DNA from 4 places in the Mesorhizobium sp. Arg314 genome. Region 2 is predicted to be linked to each of the others. Evidence: predicted binding sites of a transcription regulator. Region 2 holds the regulator's gene; each other region holds the start of a gene.
The links. Region 2 encodes PhoB, which activates phosphate uptake and scavenging genes when phosphate is short. Its sites were predicted from a motif close to TGTCATNNANCTGTCAT; they were not measured.
Positions count from the first base shown of each region.

Region 1: a site for PhoB is predicted at 2,513-2,529, ahead of ACWGS9_RS01240 (ceramide glucosyltransferase). Genes of this name have one in related genera too.
Region 3: a site for PhoB is predicted at 1,860-1,876, ahead of ACWGS9_RS27560 (RNA degradosome polyphosphate kinase). Genes of this name have one in related genera too.
Region 4: a site for PhoB is predicted at 1,673-1,689, ahead of ACWGS9_RS02975 (PhoX family protein). Genes of this name have one in related genera too.

Region 1 is NZ_JBSKBP010000001.1:274,715-278,750, reverse strand. Features, by position in the region: gene argF (ornithine carbamoyltransferase) at 1-679, shown strand, start outside; gene ACWGS9_RS01250 (Hsp33 family molecular chaperone) at 791-1,822, shown strand; gene apaG (Co2+/Mg2+ efflux protein ApaG) at 2,014-2,406, opposite strand; gene ACWGS9_RS01240 (ceramide glucosyltransferase) at 2,629-3,774, shown strand; gene ACWGS9_RS01235 (O-succinylhomoserine sulfhydrylase) at 3,809-4,036, opposite strand, start outside.
Region 2 is NZ_JBSKBP010000013.1:61,606-65,641, reverse strand. Features, by position in the region: gene ACWGS9_RS16085 (ROK family protein) at 1-1,118, shown strand, start outside; gene phoB (phosphate regulon transcriptional regulator PhoB) at 1,343-2,032, opposite strand; gene phoU (phosphate signaling complex protein PhoU) at 2,048-2,755, opposite strand; gene pstB (phosphate ABC transporter ATP-binding protein PstB) at 2,775-3,578, opposite strand; gene pstA (phosphate ABC transporter permease PstA) at 3,575-4,036, opposite strand, start outside.
Region 3 is NZ_JBSKBP010000038.1:3,533-7,568, forward strand. Features, by position in the region: gene ACWGS9_RS27560 (RNA degradosome polyphosphate kinase) at 1-1,702, opposite strand, end outside; gene ACWGS9_RS27565 (zinc-finger domain-containing protein) at 1,955-2,200, shown strand; gene ACWGS9_RS27570 (FAD-dependent monooxygenase) at 2,230-3,462, shown strand; gene ACWGS9_RS27575 (TIGR02117 family protein) at 3,707-4,036, opposite strand, start outside.
Region 4 is NZ_JBSKBP010000002.1:192,352-196,387, reverse strand. Features, by position in the region: gene urtA (urea ABC transporter substrate-binding protein) at 1-910, opposite strand, end outside; gene ACWGS9_RS02980 (hypothetical protein) at 1,215-1,613, shown strand; gene ACWGS9_RS02975 (PhoX family protein) at 1,742-3,655, shown strand; gene ACWGS9_RS02970 (GMC family oxidoreductase) at 3,723-4,036, opposite strand, start outside.

The DNA.
Region 1 (4,036 bases), on a different contig from region 2:
GATGCAGCTCGGCCGATCGGAGACCATCGCCGACACCGCCAAGGTGCTGTCGCGCTATGTCGACGCCATCATGATCCGCACCACCTCGCATGACCGGCTGCTGGAACTCACCGAGAACGCCAACGTTCCGGTCATCAACGGGCTGACCGACGACACGCATCCCTGCCAGCTCATGGCCGACATCATGACCTATGAGGAGCACCGCGGTCCGGTGGCCGGCAAGACCTTCGCCTGGACCGGCGACGGCAACAATGTGCTGCATTCGCTGCTGGAAGCCTCGGCGCGGTTCCGTTTCAGCTTGAATGTCGCGGTGCCGGAAGGCAGCGAACCTTTCGAGAAATATGTCGATTGGTCGAAGGCCAATGGCGGCAAGGTTCGCTTTTCGCGCTCGGCCGAAGAAGCCGTCGACCAGGCCGACTGCGTCGTCACCGACAGCTGGGTCTCGATGGGTCAGGAACACCGCGCCCGAGGCCACAACGTCTTCCTGCCCTATCAGGTCAACGCGGAGCTGATGGCCAAGGCCAAGTCCGACGCTTTGTTCATGCACTGCCTGCCGGCGCATCGCGGCGAGGAGGTCACCGACGAGGTGATCGACGGGCCGCATTCGGTGGTCTTCGACGAGGCCGAAAACCGACTGCACGCCCAAAAGGCGGTGCTGGCCTGGTGCCTGGGCGCTTGATCCGACGCGACCGGTACGGGGATGTCGACTTGATCCGGGGATATGTGATGCCTATTTGGGGGCCATCACGTAAATTGAACGCGCTTCGACGCATGCGGCTCACCGGGCGGCATGGCTGCGCCCCGGAGTATTGTCATGTTGGAAACCCAGACTTTGGCTGAGCATAAACCCCAACTCGGTGAATTCGGCTTCGCCGGCGACGATCATGTCGTGCCTTACGAGGTCGCGCCGCTCGATGTGCGCGGCCGCACCGTACAGCTCGGGCCGATGCTCGACGCTATTTTGAGCCGCCACGATTATCCCGAGCCGGTCGCCCGCCTGCTGGCGGAAGCCTGCGTGCTCACCGTGCTCCTTGGCACCTCGCTGAAGTTCGAAGGCAAATTCATCCTGCAGACCCGCACCGACGGGCCGGTCGACATGCTGGTGGCTGATTTCACCACGCCGCATGCGTTGCGCGCCTATGCGCGCTTCGATGCCGACCGGCTGCAGGCCCTGATCGCCGCCGGCGAGACCTCGCAGCAGACGTTGCTTGGCAACGGCGTGCTGGCTTTAACCATCGACCAGGGCGCGCATACGCAGCGCTATCAGGGCATCGTCCAGCTCGACGGCACCTCGCTTGAGGACGCCGCGCGCACCTATTTCCGCCAGTCGGAGCAGATCCCGACCGAAATCAGGATGTCGGTCGCCAAGCTGGTCACGCCCGGCCCGGCCGGCGCACGCGAGCAATGGCGCGCCGGAGGCATCCTGGCGCAGTTCCTGCCGCAGTCGCCGGAGCGCATGCGCATTCCCGATATTTCGGGCGGCGACGGCGATCACCGCGAGGTGGCGGACCATCCGGCGGACAATTCCTGGCAGGAATTGCTGGCGCTGCTCGGCACGATCGAGCCGACCGAGCTGATCGATCCGACGGTGGGCGCCGAGCGGCTGCTCTACCGGCTGTTCCACGAACATGGCGTGCGCGTTTTCCGCGGCGTTCCGGTCGCCGACCAGTGCTCCTGCTCGCGCGACAAGATCCGCGGCATCCTCGAAGGCTTCTCGGCTGAGGAGATCAAGGACTCGACCGAGGAGGGCGGCATCCATGTCGCCTGCGAGTTCTGCTCGACGCAATACGACTTCGACCCGGCTGAGTTCGCGGCCGAGTAACGCCTTTCCTTCTCCCCGTTTCACGGGGAGAAGGTGCCCGAAGGGCGGATGAGGGGCGGCGCCAACCTCGAAGAGATCACGCCGGCGCCTCAAGGCTTTCGTCGAGCTCGAAGGTAATCTCGGGAAGCCGGCGCTGCCCCTCATTGCCCTACCGGGCATTTCTCCCCCGTATAGTGACGGGGAGAAAGAGGCTAATTCACCGTGCGCCTGGTCCCCGGCATATCGAGCGAGAAGGCGGGAATGGCGATATCGAACGTCTCGCCGCGGCCGTTTCGCATCGTATAGTGGCCGACCATGATGCCCGACGGCGTCGAGAGCGGGCAGCCAGAGGTGTACTGATAGCTGTCGCCGGGGTTGAGTTCCGGCAGGTCGCCGACGACGCCGGCGCCGCGCACCTCCTCGACACGGCCTCGGCCGTCGGTGATGTGCCAATAGCGCGACAAAAGCTGCACGAACTCGTCGGAGCGGTTGTCGATCGTCACCTGATAGCCCCAGACATAGCGGTTCTCGGATGGATCGGAGCGGTCCTCCAGATAGAAGGGCCTGACCAGCACTTCGATGTTGCGCGTCACTGCGCGATACATGGGCTACTCCGGTTGCCGCCGCAGGAGAATGTCTTCAGCACTTCGCTGTTATCACGCGAGGCGCCGGCCGTCCTGCCAGCCTTTAAGCGCAAGTGCCGAAAAACAATGTCATTTAAGTGACACATGACAATGTTGGTGTGCACGAACCGTGCCGGGCGACTCGGGCGCTCTGTCGACTGATGAAACGGCCGCATGCGGCCTTTCGGGAGTGACCAGATCTCGATGGAACTGACTATCGCAGCCGCGCTCGCTTCGTCAGCCCTTCTTCTCTGCAATCTCATCAGCATTCTGCTCGCCTCGTCGCGGCTGAAACGGCGGCGTGTCGTTGCGCCGCCAGCCGTCGCGCAGCCGCCGGTCTCGATCGTCGTGCCGTCGCGCGGCGTCGAGCCGTTCACGCAGGAGACCTTGCAGCGCGCCTTCTCGCTCGACTGGCCGCGCTATGAGCTGATCTTCTGCGTTGCCCACACCGAAGACCCGGTGGTCAAGCTCATCAATACGGCAATCGCGCGCTACCCGAAGGTTCCGGCGCGGCTTATGATCGGCGACGACCGCATCAGCGCCAATCCCAAGCTCAACAACTGCGTCAAGGGCTGGCAGGCGGCGCGGCACAATTGGGTGATTCTCGCCGATTCCAACGTGCTGATGCCGACGGACTATGTCCAGCATCTGATGGCGGCATGGCGCCCGGGTACCGGACTCGTCTGCTCGACGCCGATCGGCTCGCGGCCGGACGGTTTTTGGGCCGAAGTCGAATGCGCCTTCCTCAACACGCTGCAGGCGCGCTGGCAGTATGCCGGCGAGGCGCTTGGCCTCGGCTTTGCCCAGGGCAAAAGCATGCTGTGGAACAAGCTGATGCTCGACGCCAGTGGCGGTATTCAGGCGCTTGGCGCCGAGATCGCCGAGGACGCGGCCGCCACCAAGCTGGTCAATAGCCTGGGCCTGCGCGTCAACCTCGTCGCCTCGCCCTTCGAGCAGCCGCTCGGCCAGCGCACGCTCGCCGAGATCTGGTCGCGCCAGGCGCGCTGGGCGCGGCTGCGTCGGGTCACATTCCCGCTGTTCTTCGCGCCCGAGATCCTGACGGGCGCCGCGATGCCGTTGCTGCTGGCGCTGATTGCCGCGGCAAGCGCCGGGGTCAGCCTGCCCGGCACGGCCTTGTGCGTGCTGGCCATCGCTTATCTGCCGGAATGCCTGCTGGCCTCGGCCAAAGGCTGGTATCTGTCGCCGCGCAGCGTCACCGCGATGATCGCGCGCGACGCGATGCTGCCCGCCATCTGGGCGCGCGCCTGGTTCGGCGGCGCCGTCGAATGGCGCGGCAACGCCATGACCATCCGCACCAAGGCGATGACCGAACTGGAAGAGCTCGCCTGAAGTCCTATGGTCGCTGCGGGCGCCGCGACAGGTCCTATTTGGCCGCCTTCAGCGCCTGTTCGACGTCGGCCAGCAAATCGTCGGTGTCCTCCAGACCTACGGAGAGCCTGAGCGTACCAGGGCCGATGCCGAGCTCGGCGCGCGCCTCGTCGCTCAGGTTTTTATGCGTCGTCGTCGCCGGATGGGTGATCAGGCTCTTGGCGTCGCCGAGATTGTTGGAGATCAGCACGATGTCGAGCGCGTTCTGCAAGGCGAAGGCCGC
Region 2 (4,036 bases):
GCCACTCGACCATTTCGGCGATTTCCGCCGATCTGATCCAGGAGGGCATTCTCACCGAGAGCAAGGCCAACGAGCCGACGGCGTTGAAACGCGGCCGTCCGCAGATCGGCCTGGCGCTGAACCCCGAAGCCGCCGCGGTGCTGACCGTGGTGCTGTCGCTGAACTTCCTGTCGGTCGCCGTCATCGACTACGCCGGCCAGGTGATTGCCGAGGAACAGCAGCGCCTGGACACGCTTGTCATGCCGCGCGACGAGCTGATCGGCGCATGCATGGCAATCGTCCGGCGCCGGCTGCAGGATCCCGACCTCGACGTGGGCAGCGTCGCCCGCATCGCCATGGGCATTCAGGGCATCACCGATTCCCGGGCACGCGCCATGCTGTGGTCGCCGATCACCCCGCTGACCGACATTCCTTTTGCCGACATCCTGGAGAAGGAATTCGGCATCCCCGCCACCATGGAGAACGACTGCAACATGATGGCGGTGGCGCTGCAATGGCGCGATCCCGAGCGCTATCGTGACGATTTCATCGCCATCCTGCTCTCGCACGGCATCGGGATGGGCCTTGTGTTGAAGGGCACACTGTTCACCGGCACGCATTCCTCGGGCGGCGAGTTTGGCCACATGATCCATCGTCCGGGCGGCGCGCTTTGCCGATGCGGCCGCCGCGGCTGCGTCGAGGCCTATGCCGGCAATTATGCGATCTGGCGCAGCGCCATGAAGATAAGCGAGGACGCCTCGCCGGTCGATGTCGGCGACGCCGACATGCGCGCCCTTGCCGCGAAGGCGCGCGAAAAGGACGGCCCGGAGCGCGAAGCCTACCGCCGCGCCGGCGAGGCGCTGGGATTCGGCCTCGGCAACCTGTTCGCGCTGATCGATCCGGCGCCGGTCGCCATGGTCGGCGTCAGCGCCGCCGCTTTCGACCTGATCGAGCCGGCGCTGAGAGAAGCGATCGCCCAGACCGCCGGCGGCCAGCATTCGACATCAATCTCCTTCGACACCGAACCGAACGAATTGCCGCTCATCCGCGAAGGCTGCGCCATGCGCGCGCTGACCTTCGTCGACCAGGAGATTTTCGCGCCCGGGGGCCAGGCGAGAGCGGGCAAGCACGTCGCATGAACTGCAGGCTCAAGCGCCGGGATATGCTGAGATTCAGGTCAGGCCGAGTCGAGAATGGTGGATTCCGAGAACCGGCCTACGCCGGCCGTAGCCTTCATAGACGGAGACACTTGTGAGGGCTTCGGCCGGCGAAGGCCGGAACGGAGCGTACTTAAGTACGTGAGTACCGGAAGCGCAGGAAGCCACCATTCGCAGGCCGGCCTCACCTGAATATCGGCATATCCCTAATCTTCCCTGATCGCGTAGCCCGCCCCGCGGATGGTGCGGATGACGTCCGGCATGCGGCCGTTGTTGACGGCCTTGCGCAGGCGTCCGACATGCACGTCGACCGTGCGCTCGTCGATATAGATCGTCTCGCCCCAGACATTGTCGAGCAGCTGGCTGCGCGAGAATACCCGGCCGGGATGCCGCATCATGAATTCGAGCAGCCGGAACTCGGTCGGGCCGAGCCTGATCTCGCTCTTCTTGCGGTAGACGCGATGCGATTCGCGGTCGAGCACGATGTCGCCGACCTTGAGCACGCTGGACAGCACCTCCGGCTTGGCGCGGCGTAGCAGCGCCTTGACGCGGGCCATGAACTCCGGCGTCGAGAACGGCTTGACCAGATAGTCGTCGGCGCCGGTCGAGAGGCCGCGCACGCGGTCGCTTTCCTCGCCGCGCGCCGTCAGCATGATGATCGGCAGCCGCTCGGTCTCGGGCCGCATCCTGAGGCGCCGGCAAAGCTCGATGCCGGAAACGGCCGGCACCATCCAGTCGAGCACGAGCAGGTCGGGAACGTTTTCCTGAAGGCGGATTTCGGCCTCGTCGCCGCGGGTCACCACTTCGACCTGGTAACCCTCGGATTCGAGATTGTAGCGGAGCAGCACCCCCAGCGGCTCCTCGTCCTCCACCACCATGATGCGTGGCGCGATCATTGCAGGTTACCCTTGTCAGGCCGCCGGCGCCGACATTGCCGTCTCGTCCTGCTTCGGGCGATTCGCGGGCAATTGCATGCCGGTCAGCACATAGTAAGCGTTCTCGGCGATGTTGGTCACATGGTCGCCGATGCGTTCGAGATTCTTGGCGCAGAACAGAAGATGCGTGCAAGCGGTGATGTTGCGCGGGTCCTCCATCATATAGGTCAGGAGCTCGCGGAAGACGGAGGTGTATTTGACGTCGATGCGCTCGTCGTCGTTGCGAAGCTTGGCCAGCGCCGTGGCATCGCCCACCGTATATTCCTGGATCACGGCCTGGACCTGGATCAGCACCAGCTGCGCCATGGAATCGATCGAATGCGTGAGGTCGCGCGGCGCCGCGCTGACGCCTACCGAACCGACGCGCTTGGCGATGTTCTTGGCAAGGTCGCCGATGCGTTCGAGGTCGCCCGCCATGCGGATCGAGCCGACCACGTGGCGAAGATCGTCCGCCATCGGCTGCCGCTTGGCGATCAGTGTGATGGCGCGGTCGTCAAGCTCGCGCTGACGCGCGTCCATGATGGCGTCGTCGGAGACGACGCGCTGTGCCAGCGCATTGTCGGTCTCGAGCAGTGCCCTGGTCGAAGCGCCGACCATGGAGCCGGCGAGATCGCCCATGTCGTTTATAAGCCGGCTGATCTGCCTCAAATCCTCGTCGAAGGAGGCGACGGTATGTTCGGCCATATTGATGTCCTCGATGAACTCAGCCGAAGCGGCCGGTGATATAGTCCTGCGTGCGCTTCTCGCGCGGCGAGGTGAAGATCTTCTCGGTCCGGTCGAACTCCACCAGCTCGCCGAGATACATGAACGCCGTCTGCCGCGACACGCGCGCCGCCTGCTGCATGTTGTGGGTGACGATGACGATCGTGTAGTCGACCTGCAACTCGTCGATCAGTTCCTCGATCTTGGCGGTAGACAGCGGATCGAGCGCCGAGGCCGGTTCGTCGAGCAGGATGACTTCCGGCTTCACCGCCACGGTGCGGGCGATGCACAGGCGCTGCTGCTGGCCGCCGGAAAGGCTCAGGCCGCTGGCGTTGAGCTTGTCCTTGACCTCGGTCCAGAGCGCGGCGCGCTTCAGCGCCTGCTCGACGCGGCTGTCCATCTCGGCCTTGCTGATCTTCTCATAGAGCCTGACGCCGAAGGCGATGTTTTCGTAGATCGACATCGGGAACGGCGTCGGCTTCTGGAACACCATGCCGATCTTGGTGCGCAGCAGGTTGAGGTCCTGCGAGCGGTCGAGGATGTTCTTGCCGTCTAGCATCACCTGCCCTTCCGCGCTCTGCTTCGGATAGAGCTCGTAGATGCGGTTGAGCACGCGCAGCAGCGTCGACTTCCCGCAGCCCGACGGCCCGATGAAAGCGGTCACGCTGCGCTCGGGCAGGGACAGGTTGATGTCCTTCAGCGCCTTCGACTGGCCATAGTAGAAGTTGAGGTTCTTGACCTCGATCTTGGCCTTCTCGACGGTCGTGTCGGCTACGTTCAGGTCGGTGGACAACATCGGTTTCATCTGTCCTCTCTGCGTCCGGTTAGGCTGCGGGCGATGATGCTCAGCCCGAGAACCGTCAGTGTGATTATGAGTGCGCCCGTCCAGGCCAGTTGCTGCCATTCTTCATAGGGGCTGAGAGCGAACTGGAAGATGGTCACCGGCAGGCTGGCCATCGGGGCATTGAGATTGCTCGACCAGAACTGGTTGTTGAGCGCGGTGAAGAGAAGCGGCGCCGTCTCGCCGGAGATGCGGGCGATCGCCAAAAGGATGCCGGTGACGATGCCTGACATTGCGGCGCGATAGGCGACCGAGCGGATCACCACCCAGCGCGGCGCGCCGATGGCGGTGCCCGCCTCGCGCAGCGCGTTGGGCACAAGGTTGAGCATGTCCTCGGTGGTGCGCACCACGACGGGGATCACCAGGATGGACAGCGCGACGGCGCCGGCAATCGCCGAGAAGTGCCCCATCGGCCGCACCAA
Region 3 (4,036 bases), on a different contig from region 2:
GGCTGGCGTCATACAGCGCGTCGATTATGATCGGATCGACCAGCGCGTTCATCTTCATCCAGATACGGGCCGGCCGGCCCTCGCGGGCATGGACGATCTCCTCGGCGATGTGCTTCAGGATGCGCTTGCGTAGCGTGAACGGCGATACGGCAAGGCGCATCTCCTCGGCCGGCTCGGCATAGCCGGTAATGAAGTTGAAAAGCTGCGCGACATCGCGCGCGATCGTCGGATCAGTGGTGAAGAAGGACAGGTCGGTGTAGATGCGTGCGGTGACCGGATGATAGTTGCCGGTGCCGAGATGCACGTAGTTGCGCAGCTTGCCGTCCTCGCGGCGCACCACCAGCGACATCTTGGCGTGGGTCTTCAGCTCGAGAAAGCCGAACACCACCTGCACGCCGGCGCGTTCGAGATCGCGCGCCCAGCGGATGTTGGCTTCCTCGTCGAAGCGCGCCTTGAGCTCGACCAGCGCGGTCACCGACTTGCCGGCCTCGGCCGCGTCGATCAGCGCGCGCACGATCGGGCTGTCGTTCGAGGTGCGGTAGAGTGTCTGCTTGATCGCCACCACTTCGGAATCGGCCGCCGCCTGGCGCAGGAACTGCACCACCACGTCGAAGGATTCGTAAGGGTGATGGACGACGATGTCCTTCTCGCGAATGGCGGCCAGGCAATCGCCGCCGTGCTCGCGGATGCGCTCGGGGAAGCGCGGATTGTAAGGCGTGAACTTCAGGTCGTCGCGCGGAATGGCGACGATCTCGGAGATCTGGTTGAGCGCCAGCGGGCCGGTGAGCACGCTGATGCGGCTCGACGAGACGCCGAGCTCGCCGGCAACGAAGTCGCGCAGTTGGGCCGGCATCAGCGTGTCGAATTCGATGCGGATCACCGAGCCGCGGCGGCGCCGCTTCAGCGCCGTCTCGAACAGGCGCACCAGGTCTTCCGACTCTTCCTCCACCTCGATATCGCTGTCGCGGATGATGCGGAACGTGCCGGAGCCTTTGACCTCGTAGCCCGGGAAAAGCTTGCCGATATACATGCCAACCACTTCCTCCAGCGGGATGAAGCGGACATGGTTCTTGCGGTCGGGCAGACGGATGAAGCGGCGCAGCGCCACCGGCAGGCGCAGCAGCGCGCTCATTTCCTCGCCATTCTTGCGGTGGCGCAGTTGCAGCGCGATCGAAAAGCCGAGATTGGGGATGAACGGGAACGGATGCGCCGGGTCGATCGACAGCGGCGTCAGCACCGGGAAAACCTGTTCCTGGAAATGCTCTTCCAGCCAGGTCTTCTCGTCCTTGGTGAGCGCGTCGCGGGTGATGCTTTCGATGCCTTCCCTGTTGAGCAACGCCATCAGCGCCGACAGGCTCTTCTGCTGGTCTTCCTGCAGGCGCTCGACCTCGCGCAGCAATTGCTCGAGCTGCTGTTCGGGGGTGCGGCCGTCCGGGCTTTTCAGCGCGATGCCTTCGCGCACCTGGCCGGCAAGACCGGCGACGCGGACCATGAAGAACTCGTCGAGATTGGCGGCCGAGATCGACAGGAAGCGGACGCGCTCGAGCAGCGGGTGATGCTCGTTCAGCGATTCTTCCAGCACACGGCGGTTGAATTGCAGCCAGGAGAATTCACGGTTGACGAAACGGTCGGGATTGCCGCTGTCCGGTCTCGCCGCCTCGACGGTGATGAACTCGCTCTGCACAGGTTTCAGTTCGTTCATGGTTTCCCGCTCTTGCCCGCAACCGTCCCCAAGGGGCGCCGCATATTGCCGCTCAACGACGCTCTAACATTTCTTTATGACGCATGATCGTCACGGAATCGCTCCGATGCCGGCCTTGTGCGCTTAACCGGCTCAACTTATCCTCTGCCAGCCTTTTGCGACAGTTTGATTTCATCGATCTTGCAAACTGGCCTGTTATGCTCCAGATGCAGACTGGTCACACCCACTGGCCGAACCCAATTGGAGACGACGATGGCAGGCGGTAGCATTCCCCATTTCCAGAACGATGCCGGCCATCCGGTCATCGAGATCGGCGTCAGGGAATTCATGTGCACCGGCGCCAACCCGCCCTTCGACCATCCGCACGTGTTCCTCGACATGGGCGATGACAATGAAAAGGTCTGCCCCTACTGCTCGACGCTCTACCGTTATTCGCCGTCGCTGAAGGCGACGGAAACGCAGCCGGCCGGCTGCCTCTATGTCGACCAGGCCGCCTGACCCCGCAGATCATGAATGACTGCTAGATCATGACTGAAACACGGTCCCGGCAAATCGTCATCGCCGGGGCTGGTGTCGCCGGGCTGACTGCAGCGCTTGCCTTTTCGGCGCGAGGCTACCCGGTAAAACTGTTCGAGCAGGCAAAACAGCTCGAAGCGGCCGGCGCCGGCCTCCAGCTTTCCCCCAACGCGACCCGCATCCTGCGCCGGCTCGGCGCGCTGGACCACCTGCTGCCCAGTGCGATCCGGCCGGAAGCGGTGGTGCTGAAGGACGCAGGAAGCCTGCGCGAGCTGGCGCGCGTGCCGCTTGGGGAGGCTGGTGAAAGTCGCTGGGGGGCACCCTATCTGGTCGCGCATCGCGCCGACCTGCAGGCGGCACTGATGGCCGCGGCGGCGCAACGCCCCAATATCGAACTTGTCACCGGCGCGCGGCTCACCGGCATTGCCGTCGACCCGCAAAGCGTAACCGTGACCGTCGAGACCGACGGCAAAACCGCGGAGGTCGCATGCGGCCTGCTGGCCGGAGCGGACGGCGTGTGGTCCTCGGTTCGCGCCGAGCTTGCCCGGACGGCCGGCTTTGCGACAAGCCGCTTTTCGGGCGAGCTCGCCTGGCGCGCGACGATCCCGGCGGAAAGCGCCGCCGGGCAGGCCTTTGCACAAATCGCCGCCGCCGACCGCGTCACCACCTTCCTGCATGCCGGCTTCCACATGGTCACCTATCCGGTGAGCAAGGGCACCGCCTTCAACCTGGCAGCCTTCACCAAGGGCGAGCGCATCGCCGAAGGCTGGTCCGGCCATGCCGACCCCGCCATCCTCTCAGGCGCCATGCGAGGCACGGCGGCAACGCTGTCGAGGTTGGTGGCGCTCGCCGGCCCATGGACGGCTTTTCCCATCCACACGGTCGAGCAGCGCCGCTGGACGATGCCGGAGGGCATCGCGCTGATCGGTGACGCCGCGCATGCCATGACGCCGTTCGCGGCGCAGGGCGCGGCCATGGGGATTGAGGACGCCTCGATGCTTGCCGATCTGATCGCCGACTTCCCCGGCGATCCGGCCCAGGGCCTTGCCGTCTGGGAAAATCTTCGGCGACCGCGCGTCGAAAGGGTGCTGAAACGCGGCGCGCTCAATCGGCTGGCCTGGCACGCCTGGGGCCCGGTCGCGATCGCCCGCAACCTGGTGCTGGCGGCTCGACCGGCGGAGAAGCTCGCGGCGGACCTGGACTGGCTGTACGGGTGGGAAGAGCCGAAGGTGGTGCGGCGGTAGGTGCACTCTGAAGTCCGGCTAGCAAATCAGCAAAGCCGGCGGGACAGCACCCCCCTCTGTCCTGCCGGACATCTCCCCCGCAAGGGGGGAGATCAGATGTCGCGACCGCTTTCGCCAACCTTCAACGTCGCAGATCCGGCGAGGCCCAGGGACTGCCAATCTCCCCCCTTGCGGGGGAGATGTCCGGCAGGACAGAGGGGGGTGTGAAGGAATGAGGCGCTCGTAAATTCCTAGAAACGCTCCCTCAATTGTACAGCCTCAACGACCACCCCAGCGATACCGGCAACGGGTTCCACCACCCCGTGCGCAGGCCGGCAACGCGCAAACCTGCCGCCGTCCAGGTGTTGCAGCCAACCAGCGCGTTGAAGTGGCCGTTGGCCTCGTAGAAGCGGTCATAGGTCGAATAGCCGGCGTTCTCGATCACAACCGGGCCGTTCTGCCCCTGCTTGAAACTCGCGGCGATGTAATCGAGGAGCGCGGAAAAATGCGCTTCGTCGATGTCAAAACCGGCGACATCGGGATGTGGCTCCCTGATTGTTCCCCCGACATCGACATGCATTACCGAGGCGTCGAT
Region 4 (4,036 bases), on a different contig from region 2:
GGTCGATGAACTTCTTGTTCGCCGGCGTGTCGATGCTTTCAAAGTAGTTCCAGGCGGCGAGGTGGCCGACCAGCGGCGCGGTGTCGAGGCCCGCCAGTTCTTCCTCGCCGACCGAGAAGGCCATGACCGGAATGTCCTCGGCCTTGATGCCCTGGTTGCCGAGTTCCTTATAGAACGGCACGTTGGCGTCGCCGTTGACGGTCGAGACGACCGCCGTCTTCTTGCCGGCGGAGCCGAACTTCTTGATCGCCGAGACCTCGGTCTGCCAGTCGGAGAAGCCGAACGGCGTGTAGTTGACCATGATGTCCTCGGCCGGCACCCCCTTCGCCTTCAGATAGGCTTCGAGGATCTTGTTGGTGGTGCGCGGATAGACGTAATCGGTGCCTTCGAGCACCCAGCGCTTCACCGAGCCGCCGTCAGCACTCATCAGATAGTCGACGGCCGGGATGGCCTGCTGGTTCGGCGCCGCACCCGTGTAGAACACGTTGCGCTCGCTCTCCTCGCCCTCATACTGGACGGGATAGAACAGGATGTTGTCGAGCTCGCTGAAAACCGGCAGCACCGATTTGCGCGACACCGAAGTCCAGCAGCCGAACACCGCCGCCACCTTGTCCTTCGAGATCAGCTCACGCGCCTTTTCAGCGAAAAGCGGCCAGTTGGACGCCGGGTCGACGACCACCGCCTCCAGTTTCTTGCCGAGCAGGCCGCCCTTGGCGTTCTGCTCGTCGATCAGCATCAGCATGACGTCTTTCAGCGTCGTCTCCGAAATCGCCATGGTCCCCGACAGCGAATGGAGGATGCCGACCTTGATCGTGTCGTCGGCCGCCTTGGCGGGAGCCGACATCGACAGCCCGGCAGCGATTACGCCGGCCGAAAACATTTTTGTTATTGTCGAGAAATTACCCCTCATTTTGCACACTCCCAAGCTGGTGTTTTGCATCGCAACATAACGGTGCAAGTGACGTGCCAAACGAGTAGGAGCGGAAGCGGATCGTTAGATAGCGTAGGATTTAGAGATACTTATCCTGTAGCGGTCAAACGGTTCGGATTGCTGCAATGCGCAAAAGTTGAGAAAAGTTTACGCAACGCTGCCTAGATTTTGCCCAAATGGTAAAAATGCCTATGTTTTCACCAACTTCGGATAATGCCTGATCTGCACCGGTTGCGGGCGCGCAGCAAAATGGGGCAAGGTCGCCGCGCAAACGAGAGACATCATGGCCTCACGCATTATCCTGAGTTTCCTGTGGTTCCTGCTTCTCCTGTCCGCCGCCGGCGGCGCGCGAGCCGACTTCACCGACGGCAAGCTGCCCGACGGCACGTATCACTGCGAGGTCTATCTGCTCGGCCTGTTCCTCAATCTGGGCGACATCACCATCAAGGGCAGCCTCTATAGCGGCCCGGTGACCTTCGGCGCCGCGCCGCAGGCCTACGACTACCAGATGAACCCGAACGGCGAGATCAGCTGGCTAGGCCCGCTCGGCGGCTACACCAGCGGCGGTAATTCTATTTCAATGACCCAGGCGACGTTGGATGACCCAAGCGGCCCCTCCTTCGACATCATCATGAAGCAGCAGGACGGCGCCTTCACGGCCTCGACCTGCACCAAAAGATAGCCGTCACGCGGCCCATCGCTCAGCCGCGGGGCCGCCGCCCGAAACAATAGCGCTCTCCATGTCATCGGGATGTTGTCGAAGCGCCTTAGGCAGCGCATGTCGTCAACATCCACCGAGAGGCAGACACGATGGCCAACTCCCCGTCTTCATCCTCCCCTGTTATCCGCGACATCATTGCCGCGCGCGTCTCACGCCGCGAACTCCTCAAGAGCGGCCTCGCTTCCGGCACGTTGATTGCCGGCGGCAGCTTTGTCGGCTCCTTGTTTGCCGGCGAAACACATGCCGCGGCCGCTCAATCCACCCTCGGTTTTCCCGAGCTGAACCGGGTCTACGACAAGACCCATGCCGCCGCCGAGGGTTATGAAACCACCGTCGTCGCGCGTTGGGGCGATCCGCTCGCGGCCGGCCTGGCCGAATTCGACGGCAACAAGGTCGCGGCGGAAGAGCAAGAAAAGCGCTTCGGCTACAATTGCGACTACATCGCCTTCATGCCGCTGCCCAAGGGTTCGGTGAACTCCGACCACGGCCTGCTCTGCGTCAACAACGAATACATCTCGCCGAACGTGATGTTTCCCGGCACGACCGAGACCGACGCCGGCAAGACGATGACCAGGGAACAGGTCGATCTCGGCCTCGCCGCCATGGGCCATTCGATCGTCGAGGTGATGCTGAAGGACGGCAAGTGGCAGACCGTCGAGGACAGCCCGCTCAACCGCCGCATCACCGCCAACACCGAGATGGTTGTCTCCGGCCCAGTCGCCGGCCATGCGCTGATGCAGACCTCGGCCGACGCCAGCGGCCGCAAGATCCTCGGCACCAGCTACAATTGCAGCGGCGGCGTCACGCCCTGGGGCACGGTGCTGACCTGCGAGGAAGGCGTGTCCGACCTTTTCGGCGGCGATCCGAAGAAGGCGCCGACCGCCGATATTCTCGGCCGCTACGGCTTCGACGGCTCCGACATTTATGGCCGCGGCCGCTTCCACGACCGCTTCAACATCGACAAGGAGCCGAACGAGCCGAACCGCTTCGACTGGGTGGTCGAGATCGACCCCTATGATCCGCAGTCGAAGCCGGTCAAGCGCACCGCGCTCGGCCGCATGTCGCACGAAGCCTCCACCGTCGTACGCATCAAGGACGGCCGCATCGTCGTCTATATGGGCGACGACGACTATTTCGAATACATGTACCGCTTCGTCTCGACCAAGCCTTACGACCCGGCCAACCCCGCTTCGGCCAAGGACCTGCTGGACGACGGCGTGCTCTCGGTGGCGCGCTTCGATGCCGACGGCTCGATGAGCTGGCTGCCGCTGGTCCACGGCCAGGGCAAGCTTACCGGCGAGAACGCCTTCGCCGACCAGGCCGAGGTGCTTTTGAAGACCCGCCTTGCCGCCGACGCGGTCGGCGCCACGCCGATGGACCGGCCGGAGGACATCGAGACCAACCCGGTCACCGGTCGCGTCTATGCCGTCATGACCAAGAACAAGAAGCGCGACGAATCCAAGGTCAACCCCGCTAATACGCGGCCGGAAAACCTCTGGGGTCACATCGTCGAGCTGATCCCGCCGGGCGGCCGTGGCGCTGACGCCGACCACACCGCCGACAAATATGCCTGGGACCTGTTCGTGCTCTGCGGCAATCCCAAGGATGCCAAGATCGGCGCCACCTTCCACCCGGACACGTCCGACAATGGCTGGTTCGTCTGCCCCGACAACATCACCTTCGATCCAGCCGGTCGCCTCTGGGTGGCGACCGACGGCGCCAACGACTTCGACCTTCCGGACGGTGTCTATGGCGTCGACACAGAAGGCGCGGCGCGTGGCCTGCCAAAACTGCTCTTCACCTGCCCGCACGGCGCCGAGGCGACCGGCCCCTGCTTTACGCCTGACGGCACGACGCTGTTCCTCTCGGTCCAGCATCCGTCGGAGGATGCCGAGACGCTCGACAAGGCGAAGTCGCTTTGGCCCGATTTCAAGGACGGCCAGCCGCCGCGCCCATCGGTCGTCGCCATCCGCCGCAAGGACGGCCAGCCGGTCGGCGCCTGAGGCGAGCGCGACCGACAAAAAAGGCGCGGAACCCTCTCGGGTCCCGCGCCAGCAGGCAGTCGGGAGGTCAAATGGTTTTTGCCGACATCTGGGCGGCGATGTAGTCGGCCTGGCGGATCGCCAGCGTCACGATGGTCAGTGTCGGGTTCTCTGCGCCGCCGCTGGTGAACTGGCTGCCGTCGGACACGAACAGGTTCTTGATGTCGTGTGACTGGCCATGCTTGTTGACGACGCCGTCCTGCGGTTTCTCGCTCATCCGGTTGGTGCCGAGATTGTGGGTGGACGGATAAGGCGGTGTCGGGAAGGTCCGCGTCGCGCCAACCGCGGCGTAGAGGGCCTGGCCTCGGCTGTAGGCATGGTCGCGCATTGCCTCGTCGTTGG